2 regions of the Nesiotobacter zosterae genome follow, and region 1 is predicted to be linked to the other one. Evidence: predicted binding sites of a transcription regulator. Region 1 holds the regulator's gene; the other holds the start of a gene.
What was found. Region 1 encodes LexA, which represses DNA repair genes until DNA is damaged. Its sites were predicted from a motif close to TGTTCNNNNTGTGTTCNG; they were not measured.
Positions count from the first base shown of each region.

Region 2: a site for LexA is predicted at 3,002-3,019, ahead of Q3Y58_RS05770 (PA0069 family radical SAM protein). Genes of this name have one in related genera too.

Region 1 covers NZ_JAWXVZ010000002.1:264,494-275,146, forward strand. Annotated here, with positions in the region: gene gltA (citrate synthase) at 1-524, opposite strand, end outside; gene gltX (glutamate--tRNA ligase) at 755-2,179, opposite strand; gene Q3Y58_RS04160 (ComEC/Rec2 family competence protein) at 2,305-4,653, shown strand; gene lexA (transcriptional repressor LexA) at 4,636-5,385, opposite strand; gene Q3Y58_RS04170 (molybdopterin molybdotransferase MoeA) at 5,549-6,757, opposite strand; gene moaC (cyclic pyranopterin monophosphate synthase MoaC) at 6,754-7,260, opposite strand; gene trpC (indole-3-glycerol phosphate synthase TrpC) at 7,315-8,106, opposite strand; gene trpD (anthranilate phosphoribosyltransferase) at 8,130-9,146, opposite strand; gene Q3Y58_RS04190 (peptidylprolyl isomerase) at 9,221-10,653, opposite strand, start outside.
Region 2 covers NZ_JAWXVZ010000003.1:229,013-239,665, forward strand. Annotated here, with positions in the region: gene Q3Y58_RS05755 (F0F1 ATP synthase subunit B) at 39-596, shown strand; gene Q3Y58_RS05760 (F0F1 ATP synthase subunit B family protein) at 610-1,095, shown strand; gene Q3Y58_RS05765 (ribonuclease HII) at 1,155-1,799, opposite strand; gene Q3Y58_RS05770 (PA0069 family radical SAM protein) at 1,860-2,984, opposite strand; gene Q3Y58_RS05775 (glycosyltransferase) at 3,103-3,681, shown strand; gene Q3Y58_RS05780 (ceramidase domain-containing protein) at 3,808-4,461, shown strand; gene Q3Y58_RS05785 (NADP-dependent malic enzyme) at 4,573-6,873, shown strand; lysine riboswitch at 7,062-7,260, shown strand; gene Q3Y58_RS05790 (Na+/H+ antiporter NhaC family protein) at 7,352-8,941, shown strand; gene Q3Y58_RS05795 (Mpo1 family 2-hydroxy fatty acid dioxygenase) at 9,110-9,592, shown strand; gene Q3Y58_RS05800 (hypothetical protein) at 9,641-9,823, opposite strand; gene Q3Y58_RS05805 (LysR substrate-binding domain-containing protein) at 9,923-10,653, shown strand, end outside.

The DNA of each region.
Region 1 (10,653 bases):
ATTGCGGCGATGGTCGGCATCTTCGCAACCATGCGCAGGGATGCAACCATGCGCTGATGCGGATCGGTGATGTCGGTTGAGTCATGGTAGAACGCAGACATGGCGCCCACGATACCTGTCATCACAGCCATTGGGTGCGCATCGCGGCGGAAACCGGAGTAGAAGCGGCCCATCTGTTCATGCACCATGGTGTGGTAGGTCACACGGTGAACAAAGTCGTCTTTCTGCGCACGGGTTGGCAGCTCTCCGTAAAGCAGCAGATAGCAGCTCTCCAAAAAGTCGCCATGCTCGGCCAGCTGTTCAATAGGATAGCCACGGTATAGCAGCGTGCCCTGATCGCCGTCGATGTATGTGATTTTGGATTCACAAGATGCGGTTGAGGTGAAACCGGGGTCGTAGGTAAAGCAGCCAGTCTCTTTATATAGCGCGCCAATGTCGATGACGTCTGGGCCAACTGAACCTTCGCGGACGTTAAGGTCCCAGGAATCGCTTCCGATAGTCAGCTTTGCAGTTTTGTCGCTCATATAGGCAACCCCCTTTGTTAAGGTCCCCCGTCTTCTTATGCCCTGAACTTGTATACACAGGGATACATTTCAGCATCTGATGCCAACGCCGGAGGAGTGTTGTCGTGGAGTTGCTATCGCATTTAGGGTTTTCCCGCAAGCACTGGTAGCTATGGCTTTTGTACTAATAGGGAAACTACCGCAGCGACTCTGGGAAAAGTGCGTCAGTAGTTCCCCCATTTTTCCGTCAATTAGTGAGCTACATCACGAATTCGTGCGACAGATTCTGTCTTTCCGAGCACTTCCAGAACATCAAAAATTCCGGGAGAGGTGCCACGACCAGTCAGTGCTGCGCGCAATGGCTGAGCGACCTTGCCAAGTTTCAGCTCTTCGGCCTCTGCAAATTCGCGAACCACAGCATCGGTCGTTTCTGCGGTGAAGGTTTCCAGCTCATCAAGCTTCGGTGCCAGACGGCCGAGCAGCGCGCGGGCATCGTCAGACAGGAGCTTTTCTGCCTTCTCATCCAGATCCAGCGGACGCTGAACCCACAGGTAGCGCGCAGACTGGTGCAGTTCCACCAAGGTTTTGGCGCGTTCCTTCAGTCCAGGAAGGGCTGCGAGGAACTTGCCCTCGTTGCCGCTCTGGGAGAGCCAGTTCAAAACTTCCTGCCCATCTTCGATTGCAGCCAGATAGATCTTGAAGGCTTCAAGAAGCTCTGCGTCTTCTGTGGAGCGCATGTAGTGCCCGTTCAGATTTTCCAGCTTCTGGAAGTCAAAGCGGGATGGGGACTTGCCGATGGCATCAAAATCAAACCACTCGATCATCTGATCGGTGGAGAAGATTTCTTCATCCCCATGACTCCACCCAAGGCGGGCCAGATAGTTGCGCATGGCCGCAGGAAGGTAGCCCATGGCGCGGTAGGCCTCAGCGCCCAGTGCGCCGTGGCGCTTGGACAGCTTTGCACCATCTGGGCCATGGATCAGCGGGATATGCGCCATCACCGGCACGTCCCAGCCCATTGCGCTGTAAATCAATGCTTGCCGGGCGGCGTTGGTGAGATGGTCATCGCCGCGCACGATGTGGGTGACGCCCATGTCATGATCGTCAACCACCACAGCCAGCATATAAGTCGGTGTGCCGTCGGAGCGGAGCAGAACCAGATCATCCAGATCCTTGTTTGGGAAGGAAATGGTTCCCTGGACCTTGTCGTTGATGATGGTTTCGCCATCCAGAGGGGCCTTGAGACGAACAGCAGGAGCCACTCCTTCAGGAGCTTCGGAAGGGTCACGGTCACGCCAGCGGCCGTCATACCGCGGCGGGCGGCCTTCTGCGCGCGCTTTTTCGCGCATCTCCGTCAGCTCTTCTTGCGTGGCATAGCAGTAATAAGCCTTGCCTTCTGCTACCATCTGTTCGGCAACTTCCCGGTGGCGGTCTGCTCGTGCGAACTGGGAGATCGGATCTCCTTCCCAGTCGATGCCCATCCAGCTGAGACCGTCGAGCAGGGCGTTGACGGCTTCATCCGTCGAGCGTGCGCGGTCGGTGTCTTCGATGCGCAGCAGCATCTTGCCACCGTGGCCCTTCGCATAGAGCCAGTTAAACAAAGCGGTGCGGGCGCCGCCAATGTGGAGGTATCCCGTTGGAGAGGGCGCAAAACGCGTGACGATGCTCTCAGTCATTTTGTGATTTTTCAGTCTCTCGAGTTTAGCCAAGCAAATGCGGCGGGAGCCGCAGTGTTGCGCGCTGTGTACCATACCGTGTCCGAGCACCCAAGGGCTGTATTCCAGTTAGACGCGGATTGACGGTGAACACTGACAGGGAAGTGTACGACGCCTCAAATGTTGCTGAGCAGTCCGGGAGGCGTAGTGCCTCTGCCGGCCGCTTTGCCGTGGCTTTCAGGCTAGACACTGAACTGGAAGGGCTTGGACAAAAAAAGAGACCAGGCTCGGCGAAGGGGCGGAACTGGCGGGGCTATTTTGCGCCGCGTTACTGGGGGGCTGCGGCGTTTGCCAAGGCGCTTCATGAAGACTTGCAGCGCGGTGTTGCACCGTTGTGGGCCGCTACTTTTTTCGCGGCTGGGATCTGGTTCTACTTTTCAATTCCTTTTGATCCCCAGCTCTGGGCGCTCATCCTGTGCTGTTTGGGGGCAGGAGCGGCATTCGTTAATGAACGCCGGGCCCGGCGGACGGGGCTTGTCTCTGGAATGGTATTGATCTTTTTTGCAGGTGTTAGTGCCTCGCAGCTTCACGTCGCGTACCTCGTTGGGCCTCAGCTTGACCGACAAATCACAGCAAAGGTTACAGCGCACGTTGGCGAGGTCGAGAAAGTCGAGGATGGGCGAACACGGCTGACCCTCCAGTTCCTGGAGGTGTCAAACCTGTCCCCAGATGAAATGCCACGGTGGGGACGGATATCTGTGCGTGGCGCGGTGCCTGACCTTGCCCATGGGGATGTGGTTGAGTTGCGGGCACGGCTGATGCCGCTCTCTGGCGCGGTGTATCCCGGCGGCTACGATTACGCGTGGAATGCCTTTTTCAAGGGGCTGCAGACCTCCGGGTATGCGCTGTCGAAAGTCACGGTTGTTTCTGCCAATGCGCCTTCTTCGGGTTTTAATGGTGTGCCCGTGTTGCGGCAGGGTGTTGCAGATCGCATCCTCCACCACTTAGGGCCAAGCGCTGAGGGGGGGCTTGCTGTTGCCCTTTTGGTTGGCGATAGAGGTTTCTTGCCAGAGGAAGATCGCGAGGCGCTGCGAATGGCGGGCCTTGCGCACTTGCTTGCCATTTCCGGGCTGCACATGAGCTTGGTGAGCGCACTTGTATATTTTGCCATTCGGCATGGATTGGCGTTTTTTTCCCGCGTTGCCTTGTCCGGCCAGATATCACACATTGCGGCGTTTGGCGCATTGGGGTTTGCCAGTTTTTATCTTGTCCTCTCCGGAGCTTCAGTGGCCACTCAGCGGGCCTACATCATGGTTCTCATCGTGATTGTGGCCAGCTTGCTGGGGCGGAGAGGGCTGAGCCTAAGAACGCTCGGATTTGCTGCGCTGATTGTCTTGATGATTGCACCTGGAAACCTGTTGCAGCCGGGCTTTCAGATGTCTTTTGCTGCAGTTGCTGCGCTGATCGCCGTCTATGGCGCTTGGCGAGAGGTTGGGCGCAACCAACGGCGCGGCAAGCGCCAATCCCGAATGGGTGCCTTGGTACGGGGGCCTGTTCTGTGGCTTCTGGCCTGCGGGGCGACCTCACTGATTGCCGAGTTCGCCATCGGGCCAATCGCGGCATTCCATTTCCAGAAAATTGCGCCCTATGGGCTTGTGGCCAACTTGCTGGCCATGCCGGTCTTCAGCTTCGTTGCCATGCCTCTTGGTATCTTGGGCTTGATGTTTATGCCACTTGGTGCGGAAGCGCCGTTTTTCTGGGGCATGGGGATGAGCCTCAATCTCATCTTGCAGGTGGCCCATTGGGTCCACGAACTTTCCGGCGACATGGGCGTTATCGGCTTGGTGAGCTGGCTGGGCACGTTTTTGATGGTGGGTTCCGTGCTTGTGTTTGCTCTGCTGCCGGGAAGGTTCAAGCTGCTTTTTTTGCTGCCGCTCAGCTTGTCAGCGGTCGCTTTTGCCGCCTATGAACCACCACATCTCTTGATCTCGGACAATGGCCGAACCATTGCATTCTTCAATGTAAATGGAGAACCTAGGGTATCTGCAACTCGGGAAGGATTTGTTGCGTCTTCCTTCCTGCAGGCCTTCGGGGTCGAAAAACGGAGCTTTTCAGATCACCGGGCGCTACGGGATGACCGTACCTGTGATGCAGTTGGGTGCGTTTATATTGCCGGGCTTGAAAAGCCACCTGATCAAGGCGCAGGCAAGGGCCAGTTCATACGTATTGCAGTGACCAAGGAGCTTTCTGGGCTATCCAGAGACTGTGCCCTTGCAGATGTGGTGGTGACGCAATTGCAGGCTCCTGAGGATTGCCGCGCCCCGCTGGTTCTGGATGTAGCTCAGCTGACTGAGCGAGGAAGCCATGCGATATGGCTGAAACCCACTCCAGATGGCTTGAAAATTGCGCGGGTTGTTGCGGCCTATGGAACGTACCGACGGGCCTTCCAGCCCGCCGTTGAAAACTGGGCGCGCGGCTTAGTAGCTGCGGAATAGGGAGACAAGCTTGCCCTGAATGCGCACACGGTCGGGGCCGAAAATGCGGGTCTCATAGGCAGGGTTTGCAGCTTCCAGTGCAATCGTGCCGCCCTTTTTACGCAGACGCTTCAACGTGGCTTCTTCATCGTCAACAAGCGCGACAACGATATCGCCGGTTTCGGCCGTATCGCCGCGTTTGATGAGTACGGTGTCACCGTCCAGAATCCCGACCTCAATCATGGAATCACCGCGCACTTCAAGGGCATAGTGATCACCCCGGCCGAGCATGTCTGCGGGCATGGTGATGGTATGACTGTGGGTCTGAATCGCTTCAATTGGTACACCAGCGGCAATGCGGCCCATAACCGGCACATCTACCATGGCGCCCGCAGTTGCAGCAGATGGGGAAGAAACGGCAGGAACTGGTGTGGCGGCTTGTGGAGCCTTCTCCTCAGTGTTCTTGCCAAGAGACCCTTCAATCACCTCGGGGGCAAAGCCCTTGGAGCGGGGCTGCGCGCCTAAGGCATAGCCGCTGGTCTCAGGCAGTTTGATCACTTCAAGCGCTCGCGCCCTGTTGGGCAGCCGGCGAATGAACCCACGCTCCTCCAGTGCGGTGATGAGGCGATGGATGCCCGATTTTGAGCGAAGCTCCAGCGCGTCCTTCATCTCGTCAAAAGAAGGGGGAACGCCTGCTTCCTGCAATCGCGTATGGATGAACATGAGCAGTTCATGTTGCTTTTTCGTCAGCATTGGCAGCTTCCCCGTCGTGGTGCCCAGATAAGTGTGAATTCGGTACAAAACGCGAACACTACACTACCTGTTCCTATTGTGTTCTGCAACCGTTAAAGACGGATTATTACCCCCAAAAACAATAGGTTTTGGGCCTGATTTAGGCGTAAAGAACCATGATTCCTCAAAACAGCAAGTAAGGTACCTGCTCACCAATCTCCGCAGCAGGTGCATGGGGTGGACGCACGATGAGTGCGTCGGATGCGCTAAGAAGAGAGAGCATGAACGAATCCTGCCGCTCATAGGCCACCAGCTTCTTGTTGCCCTGATTGTCGACCTCGATCCTTGCGCGCAGATAGTCCTGTCGCATGTCATTGGGCTTGAGAGGTGCGCCGAGGGGCAGTGTCTGTTCGGCCTTGTGAGCTGGGGCGGTTTGAGCCAGTAGCGCCTCAATGAGCGGCTTCAGGAACAGGAGGCCGCACACAAGGCTGGAAACTGGGTTTCCCGGAAGGCCGAGCACCCTCATTGGGCCAATGCTGCCGGCCATCAGTGGCTTGCCCGGACGCATGGCAATGCGCCAGAACTGAAGATCCATACCCGCTGACCCAAGAGTGCTCTGAATGAGGTCATGGTCGCCAACGGACGCGCCGCCAAGGGTGACCAGCACATCTGCCTTTTCCTTGATGGCGCGAGCGACCCGGCTGCCTATGTCGGCGCTGTCATCCGGGGCAATGCCAAGCATGAGCGGCTGCCCGCCGCATCGTCGCACCAGTTCTGCTATGCCCACTTGGTTTGAGGCAATGATCTGGTTTGGGCCGGGTGTCTCGCCAGGTTCGACCAGTTCATCGCCGTTTGCAAGAATGGCAACCAGTGGGCGGCTGCGGACGGGAAGGGCGGCGTGGTTCATGGCTCCGGCTAATGACAGGGCGCGGAAATCCAGCTTGGTTCCGGCGGTGAGGAGCGCGTCGCCCTGCTTGAAATCAAGGCCTGCTGGGCGAATGAACTGGCCTTCTCTTGTTGGTTCCAGGGCAAACAGCTGATCGCCTTCACGGCGCGCGTTTTCCTGAATGAGAATGGCGGTGGCACCGTCAGGCACCGGCGCACCGGTGAAGATGCGCAATGCTTGGCCCGGCTGCAAGGTGCCTTGGTAGGAGGAACCAGCGGCGACTTCGCCAATCACAGTCAGGGGCTTGTCGGGGCTCATTGTGTCGCTGCTGACAACCGCATACCCATCCATAGCGGAAGCGGAAAATGGCGGCTGGGTGCGGGTTGCATGCACGTCTTCGGCCAGAATGCGTTCCCCTGCGCTTGCAAGGGCAACGCTTTCAACCGCAACGGGGTCGATACCTTGCAAAAGGCGGGCGAGGGCTTCTTCGACAGCGATGAGGCTCATGATGCGCTTTTCTCCTCTGCTGCCAGGTAATCGCCCGACTTGCCGCCCGTTTTTTCGATGAGGCGAATATCTGTGATTTCCATGGCCTTATCGGCGGCCTTGGCCATGTCATAGATGGTGAGGCAGGTGATTGAGGCAGCGGTGAGAGCTTCCATCTCCACGCCGGTCTGGCCGGTGACCTTGGTTAGAACTTCAACATCCAGCCCGGGCAGGTCGCGGTTTTCAGAAATGTCTACGGTGATCTTGGTCAGGCCCAAGGGGTGGCAGAGGGGAATAAGCTCGTGTGTGCGCTTTGCAGCCATGATGCCTGCAATGCGAGCTGTGGCCAACACATCGCCCTTTTTGGCGTTGCCGGAAAGGATCATCTCCAGCGTCTCAAGCTTCATGCGCACAGACCCCCGTGCCCGCGCGGTGCGAGAGGTCTCGGCCTTTCCGGAGACGTCCACCATGTGTGCTTCGCCCGAAGAATTCAGATGAGTAAGGGTGGTGGATTTCTCAGGCATGAATACCCCTCAAGCCATTGGTGAATCAGGAGGGGTATTCCAACGTAATTGTGCTTAGGTGCGCAAGAGAGAACGCGTTGCTGCAGTCACATTTTCTTGACGCATCAGGCTCTCCCCGATCAGGAAGGTGGTAATACCGCTGCGTTTCATGCGCGAAAGGTCTTCCGGGGTGAACAGGCCAGATTCGCCGACAAGCAGGCGATCCTCCGGAACCATGGAGGACAAACGTTCGCTTGTCTCAAGCGCAGTCTCGAAGGTCTTGAGGTTGCGGTTATTGACGCCAACGAGACGGGAATTGAGCTCAAGGGCCCGTTCCATTTCCTCTTCGTTGTGAACCTCGATGAGCACATCCATGCCGAGGTCGAAGGCAGTCTCTTCCAGATCCTTGGCAAGACGATCATCAATAGCGGCCATGATGATCAGGATACAGTCTGCACCCCATGCCCGTGCCTCGTGCACCTGATAGGTGTCATAGAGGAAGTCCTTGCGAAGGACCGGCAGGCTTACCACATTTCGGGCTGCAATCAGGTATTCAGGTTTGCCCTGGAAAGAGGGCGTATCCGTTAGGACCGAAAGGCAGGCTGCGCCACCTTCCTCATAGGCTTGGGCCAAAAGAGGGGGATCAAAGTCTGCGCGGATCAGGCCTTTGGATGGGCTTGCCTTCTTGATCTCGGCAATGAGGCCATACTTGCCCTCGGCTTTCTTTGCTTCAAGCGCCTTCAGGAAGCCGCGGGGCGCGGTCTGGTCCGCTGCCATGGCCTTGAGGTCCTCAAGCGAGGTTTTTGCCTTGGCCGCCGCGATTTCTTCGCGCTTGTAGGCTTCGATCTTTTTTAAAATATCGGCCATGAATTGCGTCCTTTGGGGTTGGATCAGCTGTTTGAAATCGCAACGAGCTTTTCAAGGTGGCGTTTGGCGCTGCCTGTGTCGATGGACTGTGCTGCCAACTCCACGCCTTCCTTCAAGGTGGCGGCCTTGTCCGCGACCATCAGTGAAGCTGCTGCATTAAACACTACGATATCCCGGTAGGCGTTTTTCGTGCCGTCCAGAACATCCAGAAGCGCGGCCGCGTTTTCCTTCGGCTCACCGCCCTTAAGGTCCGCGGCGTTTGCAAAAGGAAGGCCAGCGTCCTCTGGGGTTATGGTGAACTCGGTAATGGCACCGTCTTTAAGTTCGGCTACAAAGGTCTCGCCGGTGGTGGTGATCTCATCAAGACCATCCGAGCCGTGAACGATCCATGCTTTCTCTGTGCCGAGGACACGCAGGGTTTCGGCAACGGGACGCACCCAGTTCCTGGCAAAAACACCGGTCATCTGACGCTTGACAGAAGCGGGGTTGGCCAGCGGCCCAAGCAGGTTGAAAATCGTGCGCGTTCCAAGCTCCATGCGGGCAGGGCCTACATGCTTCATGGCGGCGTGGTGGTTCGGGGCAAACATGAAGCCGATTCCAGCGCCATTGATGCACTCAGCAATCTTGCCGGGCGCGATGTCCAGATTGATTCCAAGCTCGGCCAGTGCTTCCGAGGAGCCGGATTTGGAAGAGAGCGAGCGGTTGCCGTGTTTGGCAACGGGCACACCGCACCCTGCAACAACAAGCGCCGTGCATGTTGAGATGTTATAGGTGCCTGAACCGTCTCCGCCGGTGCCAACAATATCAATCGCGTTTGCTGGTACGCCTTTAACAGGGATCATCTTGGCGCGCATCGTTTCAACAGCGCCGGACAGCTCATCGATCTGCTCACCGCGCACCCGCAGCGCCATCAGAAAGCCGCCGATTTGTGCGGGTGTTGCCTTGCCGGACATGATTATTTCAAAAGCCTCGCGGGCTTCCTCGCGGTTCAAGGCAGTGCCATTGGCCACAATGGCGATCAGTTCTTTCAAATTACGCATGCCCGTGATCCCAATGAGAACAAAAAATAACGGCCGGATAGTTGAACATCCGGCCGCTTCAAATTCAACTCGACTTAGCGAGAAACGCCCGTGACTTGGTTGAACAAGGCCTGGTTGACCTGAACGCCTGCCTCCTGTTCCACCCGATCCACAAAACCGCCAATCAGTGAGTTCTGCAAGTCTGCGGAAAGCTGGCTGGCCAGATTACGGACCGGTGCAGAATCTTCGAACATTGCGGGAGTGGTGATGTCCGTGACTTCAAGAACCAGACGGGAGCCATCCTGAGCCGCAACTTCGGCCTTGGTGCCAACAGGGCCGGAGAAGACAGCGTCGAGTGCTTCCGCGCCCATCACCTCAGTCATTTGCTCACGAAGAAGACCGCTTGCAGTTTTAACTGTGAGGGAGCGTTCTGCGGCGACGTCGTCAAGGGACTTGCCGGAGTTTACTTCCGCCAAGACTTCCTCGGATGTTTGTTTCAGAAGTTCCGCCTGACGGTAGGCCGTCCAGTCCTTGATCACGCGATCACGGACCTCAGAGAGCTCGCGGTCCCGTTCCGGGGTTACTGCGGTCACTTCAAACCAGAGGTAGCCATCACGTCCAATGTTGAGAGCATCGTTCTCAACGCCAATGTCGCTGTTGAAGGCTGCAGCGATAAGCTCGTTGCGTGCAGGAAGATCAGCCTGCTGTTCGTCCAGACCGCGGCCTGACTGATCAAAGGCCGGTGCATCTACAAGCTCAAGGCTGAAACGCTCGGCGATTTCTTCAAAGGTGCTGCCGCCAGCACGCGCATCTTCCACCTCATTGTAGATGTCGAAGATTTCGTCAGCAGCAATGTCCTGCGCCAGATCCGTGCGGATTTCATCGGCCACTTCTTCAAGGGGCTGAACGTCGGCTGCGTTGATTTCTACGGCCTTCAGCAAAACGGTGGTGAAACGGCCTTCGATGACGGGGCTGACTTCGCCCTCTGCCAGTGCAAAGGCGGCTTCGCCGATGGTATCATCAAGGAAGCCCGCGCGGCCAAGTAACCCAAGGTCAACATCTGAAACGTCGACGTTGCGCTCGGCCATGATGTCCTCAAAGGACTTGCCTCCAGCGATTTCTGCCGCAGCAGCTTCTGCCTCTTCAACGGAAGGGAAGGAGAGCTGATAGATGCGGCGCTGTTCTTGAACCTGATAGCGGTCCTTTACACGCTCATATTCTTCGCGGACCTGTTCTTCCGTCAAAGCTTCTGGCTGGGCGATCTTTTCAGCGGTGACTTCGATGAAGCGAACCTTACGGTATTCAGGTGCGCGGTATGAGCTGATGCGATCGGAGAAGAAAGCGTTCAATTCTTCTTCGGTGGGTTCGCCGATATCGCCAAGGATTTCATTGGTCAGCTGAAGGTAAGCAACCTTACGTTCTTCAGTGCTGTAGTGGTTGAACGCTTTGACCAGCGCCTCAGGAGCGACCATGCCGCCAACCAGAGCGTCGATAAGCTGCAGGCGTTCAGCCTGCGCTTGCTGGCGCA
Region 2 (10,653 bases), on a different contig from region 1:
CAAGGTAAACCGTCTACCGAGCGTTTACGGAGAAGGTGATGTCGAATACCCAGGGCGAACACACTACTGGAACCTTGGTTGCTACTGAGGCGCATGGGGGCGGATCCAATTTCCCTCCTTTCGACAGTACGACCTATCCCTCTCAGCTGTTGTGGTTGGCGATTACTTTTGGCGTGTTCTATTGGATCATGTCCAAGGTCGTTCTTCCACGGATCGGCGGCATCCTTGAAGACCGTCGTGATCGTATTGCTGGTGATATGGCAGAAGCGGGCCGCTTGAAGCAGGAAACCGACGATGCAATCGCAAGCTACGAGAAGGCTCTGGCGGATGCGCGCAAAAAGGCCAACACCATGGCCAATGACGCGCGTGAAAAGCTGAAAGCGGAAACCGAAGCAGCTCGTGCAGCTGCCGAAGCAAAGCTTGCAGCTCAGCTCGCTGAATCAGAGCAGAGCATCTCCAAGATCAAGGCTGATAGCCTCGCTCAGGTTGGGGATATTGCTGCTGACACGACGGGCGAACTCGTTAAAGCGCTGATCGGCGGTCGGGCACCTGCGAAAGCAACCGTGTCTAAGGCCGTTGAAAAAGTAATGAACTAAGGAGAACGAAGGTATGTTTAACGATACCATTTGGGCATTCGTCGGCCTCATTCTCTTTTTTGCATTGCTGCAGTGGCTGAAAGTTCCGTCCAAGATCGGCGGCGCGCTGGACAAGCAGGCTGACAACATCAAGACCGAACTTGATGAGGCCCGCAAGCTTCGTGAGGAAGCTCAGTCTATCCTGGCTGAGTATCAGCGCAAGCGCACTGAAGCCGAAGCAGAAGCCGAGCAAATCGTTGCTGATGCCAAGCTTGAAGCAGAGCGTATGGCTGCTGAAGCGAACGAAGCACTGGAAGAGATGATTGCACGCCGCACAAAAGCGGCTGAAGCAAAGATTGGTCAGGCGGAAGCCAACGCAATCGCTGAAGTCAAGGCACGTGCAGCGGAAGTCGCTGCTGCTGCTGCTGAAGAAATCGTCACATCCAGCCTCAGCGATGCGGACACAAAGAGCAAAGTTGTGTCTGAGAGCATCAAGCAGATTTCTGCCCGCTTGAACTAAGCGGTCATTAAGCTGACAAGAGTTTTGAAGAAGGCTCCAGCGCTAGCGCGGAGCCTTTTTTATTTCATGTCCTTGATCGGCCGGAACGAACGGCGGTGATGGACACTCGGGCCCAGCTTCAGGAGCGCTTCCTGATGGTCCTTCGTGCCGTAGCCCTTGTGCTTGGCAAAGCCATATCCCTGACAGCAGGCATCAAGCTTCACCATCAAGCGGTCGCGGGTTACCTTCGCCACAATGGAGGCTGCCGAGATCGCCAGACAGCGGCCATCCCCCTTCACCAGTGCCTGTGCCTCAACCGTTACCCCTGATGGGACATCCCGGCCATCGAAGAATGCCTTGACGGGCATGATGGGCAGGGCACGGATGCAGAGGGCCATCCCGGCAAGGGTCGCCCCACGGATGTTAAGTCGGTCGATTGTCTTTGGGGACTGAACGCAGACGCTTACCTGCGCCTTTTCCATGATTTCGCTGTAGAGCGCTTCACGCTTTGCTTCACTCAGCTTCTTGGAGTCATTAAGGCCCACGGGCAAATTGTCATAGTCAAGCACCGCAGCGGCAATCACCACCGGCCCGGCCCATGGCCCGCGGCCTGCTTCGTCCACCCCTGCGAAAGGGCCACCAAGCTCATTGCGTAGGGAATGTTCCCACTGGGCGTCAGGAGCCTCGGGAAATGCACTGTCAAATAGGGTCTGTGTATACGCCATATCGCATTTGTTACCTGAACGGATTAAGGGATCAAGAGGAACTGTACCGTCCAGACGGTTTTAGAACAGGGAAAGCTGCACACTGCCTTTTTCAGGCCCTATGAAATGCTCGGTTGAGAGTTTAGGCCCGCGGCTTGTAAGCCCCAAGCGCTTGCAGGTCAGTTGAAAGCGTTTGGAGAGCTGAGCAGCGTAGGGGCCGGCACCGCGCATGCGCCGGTTCCACTCTGCATCGTAGTCTTTGCCGCCGCGCATGGAGCGCATCAGAGACAACACATGGCGATAGCGGCCCGGTGCTTCGCGCAGCAGCCAGTCCTTGAAAAGCTCGCTCACTTCCCTTGGCATGCGCAGCAAAATATAGCCCGCCGCCGCCGCGCCCATTTCCTTGCAGTTTGCCAGTATCGCTTCAAGTTCATGGTCGGTCAGGCCGGGGATCACCGGCGCGATCAAAACACCCGTTGGCACGCCTGCCTCAGCAAGCTCTCGTATGGCCTTGTAGCGGTTGGCCGGTGTCGATGCCCGCGGCTCCATGGAGCGCGCCAGCTTCCTGTCTTCGGTGGTGATGGAAAGCCGAACGGAAACGAGATTCCGTTCAGCCATGCGGCAAAGAATATCCTTGTCCCTCAAGACCAGCGCCGATTTGGTAACGATGGTCACAGGATGTCCGGTGCGTTCAAGAACTTCCAGAATGCCGCGCATGATCTTCAGATTGCGCTCGACAGGCTGATACGGGTCGGTGTTCGTCCCAATCGCGATCGGTTTCGGCTGGTAGGAGGGCTTGGAGAGTTCCCGTTCCAAAACGTCAGCCGCATTACCCTTGGAGTAGAGGCGCGTTTCGAAATCCACCCCCGGTGACAAGCCGATATAGGCGTGAGAAGGACGGGCAAAACAATAGGTGCAGCCGTGTTCGCAGCCCCGATAGGGATTGATGGAACGGTCAAAAGGCAAGTCAGGAGAGGTGTTTCGGGTGATCACCGTGCGGGTCACCTCGTTTTGACATTCGGTTTTTATGGGCGGCAGATCCTCCAGAAGTCCCCAACCGTCATCCTCAAGTTCACGCTGCTCTTTTTCAAAACGCGCTGCCGGGTTCGTCGCCGCGCCGCGGCCGCTGACCAGATTCGCAGGAAAATGACCCGCGTCCTCGGCGTTTAGCTCGTTACTATCAAAGGCTTGAACCGATTTGCCCATTGCTGAAGCACCTTTATGAGAACATAAGAGGAACATCTACCATTCTTCAATAAAATTCAAGACGGTTCTTTTCAGCGCAGTTGAGCCGGTCTAAAACTCCAGCATGCTCAGTGTGATCATGACAACCCACAACAGCGAGCAATGTCTCGTACATACGTTGTCTTCCCTCGTGCCCGCCGCTGCTGAAGGCGTCTTGCGCGAGGTAATTGTAGTTGATCGCGGTTCCACAGATGCCACTCACGAGATAGCCGACGCCTCCGGCGCGCTATGGGTTTCGTGCGCTGAGGGAAATGTGCCCACGGTGGAACTTGCCTTGGAACACGCAAGACGCGGGGAGTGGTTCTTGTTCCTGCGGCCGGATGTCATTCTTGAACAGGGATGGCAGAACGAAGCCATGGCGTTTATTGAACGCGCCCAGCGGTCCAGCGCGGATACCCAGCTTGCAGTGCTGCGCTACAAGAGTGATGACTTCGGCTTCAAGGTGCGCCTCAAGGAAACGCTTGTGAATTTTTCCTCTCAAGTCCTCGGCATCACCCATCCATGTCAGGGACTTCTGGCCTCAAGATCTGCACTGCTGCGCAATTCCAACCGCACGGCCAAAATCAGCGCGCCCACTCCAGCGCAGATCCTGCGCAAGCTGCGGCAGGGTCGCCCCACCACCTTGCGCGCCGCAGCCATTCGCATCGCCTCACAATAAGTTCCTCTCCGCAATTGGCGTAAGGCCGCGCGTTTTTGTGGGCTCAAACTGCGTCCATGGTTGCATCCTGTGCCAGATCACATACCTAATAGTGCGTAGGTAGGACGCAGGCATTGGGGGGAATGCATGGACCTTTTGCGACAGGTAGACGCGTATTGCGAGCGGATGGGCTTTGAGTTCTGGGCCGAACCGATAAACGCGGTCACCAACCTTGCTTTCATAGTTGCAGCTCTATTGGCTTTCGCGGTCTGGACAAGGCAGGAGAACAAGGACGCTGGCTCCTTCATCCTCATTGCCTTGATTGCCATTATCGGCACAGGCTCTTTCCTGTTTCATACCTATGCCACCATCTGGGCCATGCTCCTGGATGTAATCCCCATCATGTTCTTCATGCTGGCCTACTTCTATCTGGCGACGCGGCACTATCTGCACTCAGGCATTTTGCAAAGCATCGTCGCCACTCTCGGTTTTCTTGGTGTGTTGCTCGGAGCACCGCAGTTCATAGAACCCTATCTCGGTTCTTCTGGCGGCTATGTGCCCGCGCTCCTCGCCATGTGGGGCTTTGCCGCCATCCTCATGCGCAAGGATCCTGAAACAGCCAAATCACTGGCACTTGCGGGCGCTGTCTTTACGGTCTCTCTGACATTCCGAACATTGGACGAACCGGTATGCGCGCAAATCAGCTTCGGAACACATTTCTTGTGGCATATCTTCAATGCGATCGTTTTGTATGTACTCACGCGCGCCTTTATCCGCTTTAAGCAGAGGAAAAATGCGTAAGGTGAATTGCGTGATGCTGTGTCCCGCTTAAAACCAGAGGGCACGCTCCATTCTGTGAACTCCTGCGCACTCTGTCTGTTCGTACCACACGCCAACACAAGAAGACCTGAAATGACCGACCCGAAGAAACCCGCAACACGCGATCTGGACGAAAACGCCCTCTACTATCACCAGTTCCCACGTCCGGGTAAGTTGGAAATTCAGGCCATCAAGCCGCTCGGAAACCAGCGCGACTTGGCGCTGGCCTATTCACCGGGTGTGGCTGCCCCTTGCCTTGAAATCGCAAAGAACCCGGAAAAGGCCGCGGACTACACGGGGCGCGGTAATCTGGTTGCGGTCATTTCCAACGGCACCGCCGTTCTCGGGCTTGGGGCCATCGGCCCGCTGGCATCGAAACCGGTGATGGAAGGCAAGGCCGTTCTCTTCAAGAAATTTGCAGGCGTTGATGTGTTCGACATTGAGGTGGACGAGCGCGACGTTGAGCGGTTTGTGGACGCGGTCACAGCACTGGAGCCCACCTTCGGCGGCATCAACCTTGAGGACATCAAGGCCCCTGAATGCTTTATGATCGAGAACAAGCTTCGCGAGCGCATGAGCATTCCTGTGTTCCATGACGACCAGCACGGGACGGCCATCATTGTGGCGGCGGCGGTCCGCAACGGTTTGGAGCTGGCTGGCAAACGGGTGGAAGATGCCAAGATCGTTGCCTCAGGGGCGGGCGCCGCAGCGCTCGCCTGTCTCAACCTCTTGGTTTCATTGGGCGCCAAGCGTGAAAACATCTGGGTGACGGATATTGAAGGCGTTGTCTATGAGGGCCGCGAAAGCCTCATGGATGAGTGGAAATCGGTTTTCGCCCAGAAGACTGACAAGCGCACGCTGGATGATGTGATCGGCGAGGCCGATGTTTTCATGGGCCTGTCGGCAGCAGGCGTTTTGAAGCCGGAGATGGTGGCCAAAATGGCTGCCAAGCCGCTCATTCTGGCGCTTGCCAACCCGAACCCGGAAATCATGCCGGAGGACGCGCTTGCGGTGCGCGATGACGTGGTCATGTGTACCGGCCGTTCTGACTATCCGAACCAGGTCAACAACGTGCTCTGCTTCCCCTACATGTTCCGCGGGGCGTTGGATGTGGGCGCAACCACCATCAACGAGGAAATGAAGCTGGCAGCGGTTGAGGCGATTGCAGGCCTTGCCCGCGAAGAACCCACAGACGTGGTTGCCAAGGCCTATGGCGGCGTCACGCACACCTTCGGCCCCAACTACCTCATTCCGTCGCCTTTTGATAACCGTCTGATCCTTCGTATCGCGCCAGCAGTTGCCAAAGCCGCCATGGACTCCGGCGTTGCCACCCGTCCCATTGAAGACTTCGACGCCTACATGGACAAGCTGAACCGCTTCGTGTTCCGCTCTGGTCTGGTGATGAAACCGATCATCCAGCAGGCCAAAATGGACAAGAAGCGCGTCATCTATTCAGATGGCGAAGACGAGCGCGTGCTGCGCGCCGCGCAGGTGGTGATTGAAGAGGGGCTGGCAACACCTATTCTCATCGGGCGTCCGAACGTATTGAAGACCCGCTGCGAGCGCTTCGGCCTCAAGATCCGCCCGGGTGTCGATTTTGAGTGCATCAACCCGGAAGATGATCCGCGTTACCGCGAGTATGTCGACACCTTGTTCTCGCTGGTTGGCCGCCTGGGCGTAACGCCGGAAGCCGCTCGCACCATGGTACGCACCAACAACACGGTCATCGCGGCCATTGCCGTTCACCGCGGCGAGGCAGATGCCATGATCACCGGCCTTGAAGGTCGGTTCGACAAGCACCTGCGCGACATCTCAAACATCTTGGGTCGAAAGGAAGGGGTGGCGGACTTCTCCACCTTGTCGCTGCTGATCAACAGCAAGGGGGCGTTCTTCCTTGCTGATACCTACGTCTCCGAATGCCCGTGTGCCGAGGAGATCAAGCAGATCACCAAGGCCGCCGCACAGCAGATCCAGCGGTTCGGCATCACGCCGCGCGCCGCCCTTCTGTCTCACTCCAACTTCGGCTCTCGTGACACGGTTACTGCGCGCAAGATGCGCGATGCCTTGGAGATGCTTTGGAAGGAATGTCCGGATCTGGAAGTGGACGGCGAAATGCATGGTGACGCAGCTCTGCGTGAAGAGGTGCTGAAGCGCTACATGCCACACTCCCGCCTGTCCGGTCCGGCCAACCTGCTGGTGTTCCCAACGCTGGATGCTTCCAACATTGCGCTGAACCTGATCAAGGCGATGACGGATGCGTTGCATGTGGGGCCAATCTTGCTTGGCACTGCCAAGCCAGCCCACATCATCACCCCGTCCATCACCTCTCGCGGCATTGTCAACATGACAGCCCTTTCAGCCGTGGATGCCCAGCCCCATCCCGATGAAGACTAGGGGCGCAGCCGTTTGTCACAGGCAGGCGGCAAACTGGCAGCGTCTTTGGCGTTGACCCTGCGAAGCATGGCGGTTTGCGGGCGGCATCATCACGGTTTCTTGTGTTTTTGCCGCCATCTACGTGCAATCAAGTATTGATCCGGGGGGTGCTCCCCGGCCATTAATGGGTTGTTCTCTTTTAAAAATCGAGAGCAAGTAGAGGAGCGTCGTGCAATCAGTACGCTGGTCGAGGGCTGACCCCCGAAAACCCCAGCGGAAAGGTGCCGATGCCGAAGGATTTGAGGCGTCATCCTCAGGTCCTGGGGCTGCATCAAACAGGTGCAGCACTGCCATAGGAATTCCCGCAGCATGCGGGGGCAACAATGACTATGGAGCGCTACTGAGATAAGAAGAGCTGCCGCGTTCAGGCAGGTGTTTTTATGAGGCCGCTGCGCCTTCTTCAGAAGCCTCCATCGTTTAGACATAAGAAGTAAAAACGATGGCGTTGATGAGCTATGCCGACTCGGCACTCTCCATTTTTCCACCGCTCGTTGCGATCACTCTGGCGATTGTGACCCGCAAAGTTCTGATCTCCCTGGGACTTGGCATTCTCATGGGCATCTTGATGCTCACCAACTTCTCATTGAGCGGCACCTTTTTCGAAGTCATCGACCGCGCCACAGGGCTTGTCTGGGATGGCTCGGGGCTTGCCCTCTGGAACATCTATACGGTCAGCTTCCTGCTGTGCATGGGCGCGCTGATGGCGCTCATCTCCGTCAGCGGCGGCACCCGCGCTTTGGCTCAGTGGGCACACCAGCGCATCGCCAGCGCCCGCGATGCCAAGCTCATGACCATCTTCTTGGGGCTGATCGTCTTCATCGACGACTATTTCAACGCGCTGCTGGTGGGCAATGTGGCGCGTCCGGTGACCGATCACTATAAGATCTCCCGTGAGAAACTGGCTTACTGCATCGATTCCACTTCCGCTCCGATTTGCGTCATCTCGCCAATCTCCACGTGGGGGGCTTACATCATGTCCCTTCTGGCGGGCATTCTTGTGGCCAACGAGGTGGTCGAATACAGCGCACTGTCCGCTTTCGTCTCCATGATCCCGCTGAACTATTATGCGCTTGTGTCCTTTGGCCTGTTGCTGTGCGTTGCTGTCATGCGCCTCGATATTGGTCCCATGGCCTCCGCCGAATACCGGGCCCAAAAGGGCAAGCTCTGGGATCCGGCCAAGGGGCTTCCTCCAGGCGAAGATGTAGGTCTGCCAGAAGCTGAAACCGGCAAGGTGTTCAACTTCGTTGGGCCGCTCCTTTTGCTCGTGGCGCTCGTTATCGGCTTGATGATGTATTCGGGGGCCTCCGGTCTTGCGGCCAACGGCGAAGCGTTCACGCTCATTGGCGCGCTTGAAAATGCCGATGGCGCATGGGCCATGGCTGCCTCAGGCATTGTCACGGTCGCGTTCACCGTGGCGCTTCTGATGGTGCAGGGCGTACCAACCGCACACATCGGGCAGGCGTTCGTAAAGGGCCTGCAGTCCATGCTGCCAGCGGTCTACATTTTGCTCATGGCTTGGACCATCGCAGGCGTCATTGGCGATCTTGAAACCGGCAAGTATCTGGCCAGTCTCGCCAGTGGCAACCTGCCGTCCGCTTTCGTTCCGGTGCTGGCGTTTCTCATTGCCGCTGCTGCCGCGTTTTCCACGGGCACCAGCTACGGCACCTTCGCCATCATGCTGCCCATCGCGGCCAACATGGCCTTCCATCTGGATGCCGAGCTGCTCATGCCAGCCATGGCTGCGGTTTTGGCGGGCGGTGTGTTTGGTGACCATTGCTCACCCATCTCCGACACCACCATCCTGTCTTCCACGGGGTCTGGCTGTCACCACATCGACCACGTGGCCACCCAGCTGCCTTATGCGCTGCTTGCAGCTCTGGTCAGCATGGCCAGCTATTTCACCGTTGGCCTCACCGGGTCATTGCTGGCCGGGCTGGGCGTCGCACTGGTCGGTCTGGTGCTCGTGGTGCTTGTTTTGCGTCGGCTCGCCAGCACCAGCACCCAAGGCAGCGAGAAGCTTGCGCACTAATTCAAAGCAATAAACCTTCCAGAAAAACAAACAGCGGCCTCGGTTTCGGGGCCGCTGTATTCATGTCGGGCACTGGCCTTTCGCAGTTCTAACTCCCCCGAAGGCCGCAGTTGTTTCCGCCGTCACCCTGCGGCACCTTAAGACCTCCATGTAAACTGGGAGGGAAACATGGGAGTTTCAGATACCAGCCGGCGGCGCATCGACCGCCTGCTTGCCGAATATGGCGACAGTCATCAGAACGGCCACAACAAGCTCATTCACTGGATTTGCGTTCCGGTCATCGTTTGGACGGTCACAGCGCTGCTGTGGAGCCTGCCGGTGCCCGCAGTGTTTCAGGGTGTGCCATATCTCAATTGGTGCACCATCGTGCTTGGCCTTGCCGTGCTGTATTATCTAACGCTGTCCGTCACCTTGGCCGTTGGCATGGCAGCCATTGCGGCGCTGTGCCTCTGGATCAACGCCAGCTACAGCTTCAGCCTGCCGCTATGGCAAACGGCTCTGATCGTCTTTGTTGTGGCTTGGGTTGGCCAGTTCATCGGCCACAAGATCGAAGGCAAAAAGCCATCCTTTTTCAAGGATGTGCAGTTCCTTTTGATTGGTCCTGCATGGCTCTTGCACTTCCTCTACAGGAAGGTTGGCATTCCGTACTAAGGATGTCGTCGAGTGCGCCGGTGGAGGAATGGGAACCGGCGCACTCGCTCACGACCCGATGTTGCGCGGATCGATGTAAACGTCATCCAGCTGGTGGCGCGTCATCTGACGCAGCTGCGGATGCGAAAGTGGGTTGTCGCAGTAGCCTGCCCGCTGGGCTGGCTTCGACTTCTGCGAGACGGCCCGATTGCCGCCAAGGGCCTGCGAGAGTGTCTTGAACAATTTTGTCATTGGGGGTCTCATTTATTTTTGTTTGTAATGGCATCAATATGAGAACACAATTAAGCTCGCGCCATCTCTGATTTCTGAACACCACTTTAGCGGCGCTATATGCGAAACCTCAATCAAGTCAGTTTGTCGGGCCTCAGGGCAGTCGAAGCCGTCGGCCGTTTAGGTAGCCTTAAGGCGGCCGCCGAAGAAATGGGCGTCACCAGCGGTGCCATAAGCCAGCTAATTCACCGAACGGAAGAGCAGCTCGGCCGCACCATCTTCACGCGCAAACCGGGCGGTGGGCTCGTGCTCACAGACAGCGGAGCCCTCATCTGCGAGGGGCTTACCGCTGGCATGCATCGCCTTTCAGAGGCCATTGCACTGGCAGATCGGGACCGGGAGGAAACGCTCACCATTTCCGCTGCACCCGTCTTTACGGAAAAATGGCTGGTTAAGCGCCTCAATGATTTCGTCACGCAGCATCCGGAAATCCGCCTGCGTGTTGAAGCGAGCGAAAAGATCGTCGATCTCAACACCTCTGATGTAGATGTGGGCATTCGCGTCACCAAGAAGGTTGAGGGCGATGTGACAGCGGACAAGCTTTGCAATCACTATATCTTTCCCGTCTGCAGCCCATCCCTTGCCGAGCAGCTCAAGGATCCTTCTGATCTGGCGCGTATGCCCATTGTCAGAGACATGCACTCCCAGTTCACGTGGGACACATGGCTGGAGCCGTTGGGCCTCAAGTCCTCCATCATCTCTCAGGGCACAGCTTATTCCAACTCATCCCTGTGTCTGGAGGCGGTCATTGGCGGGCAGGGGGTGTTCCTGGGGTGGGACACGCTGGCGGC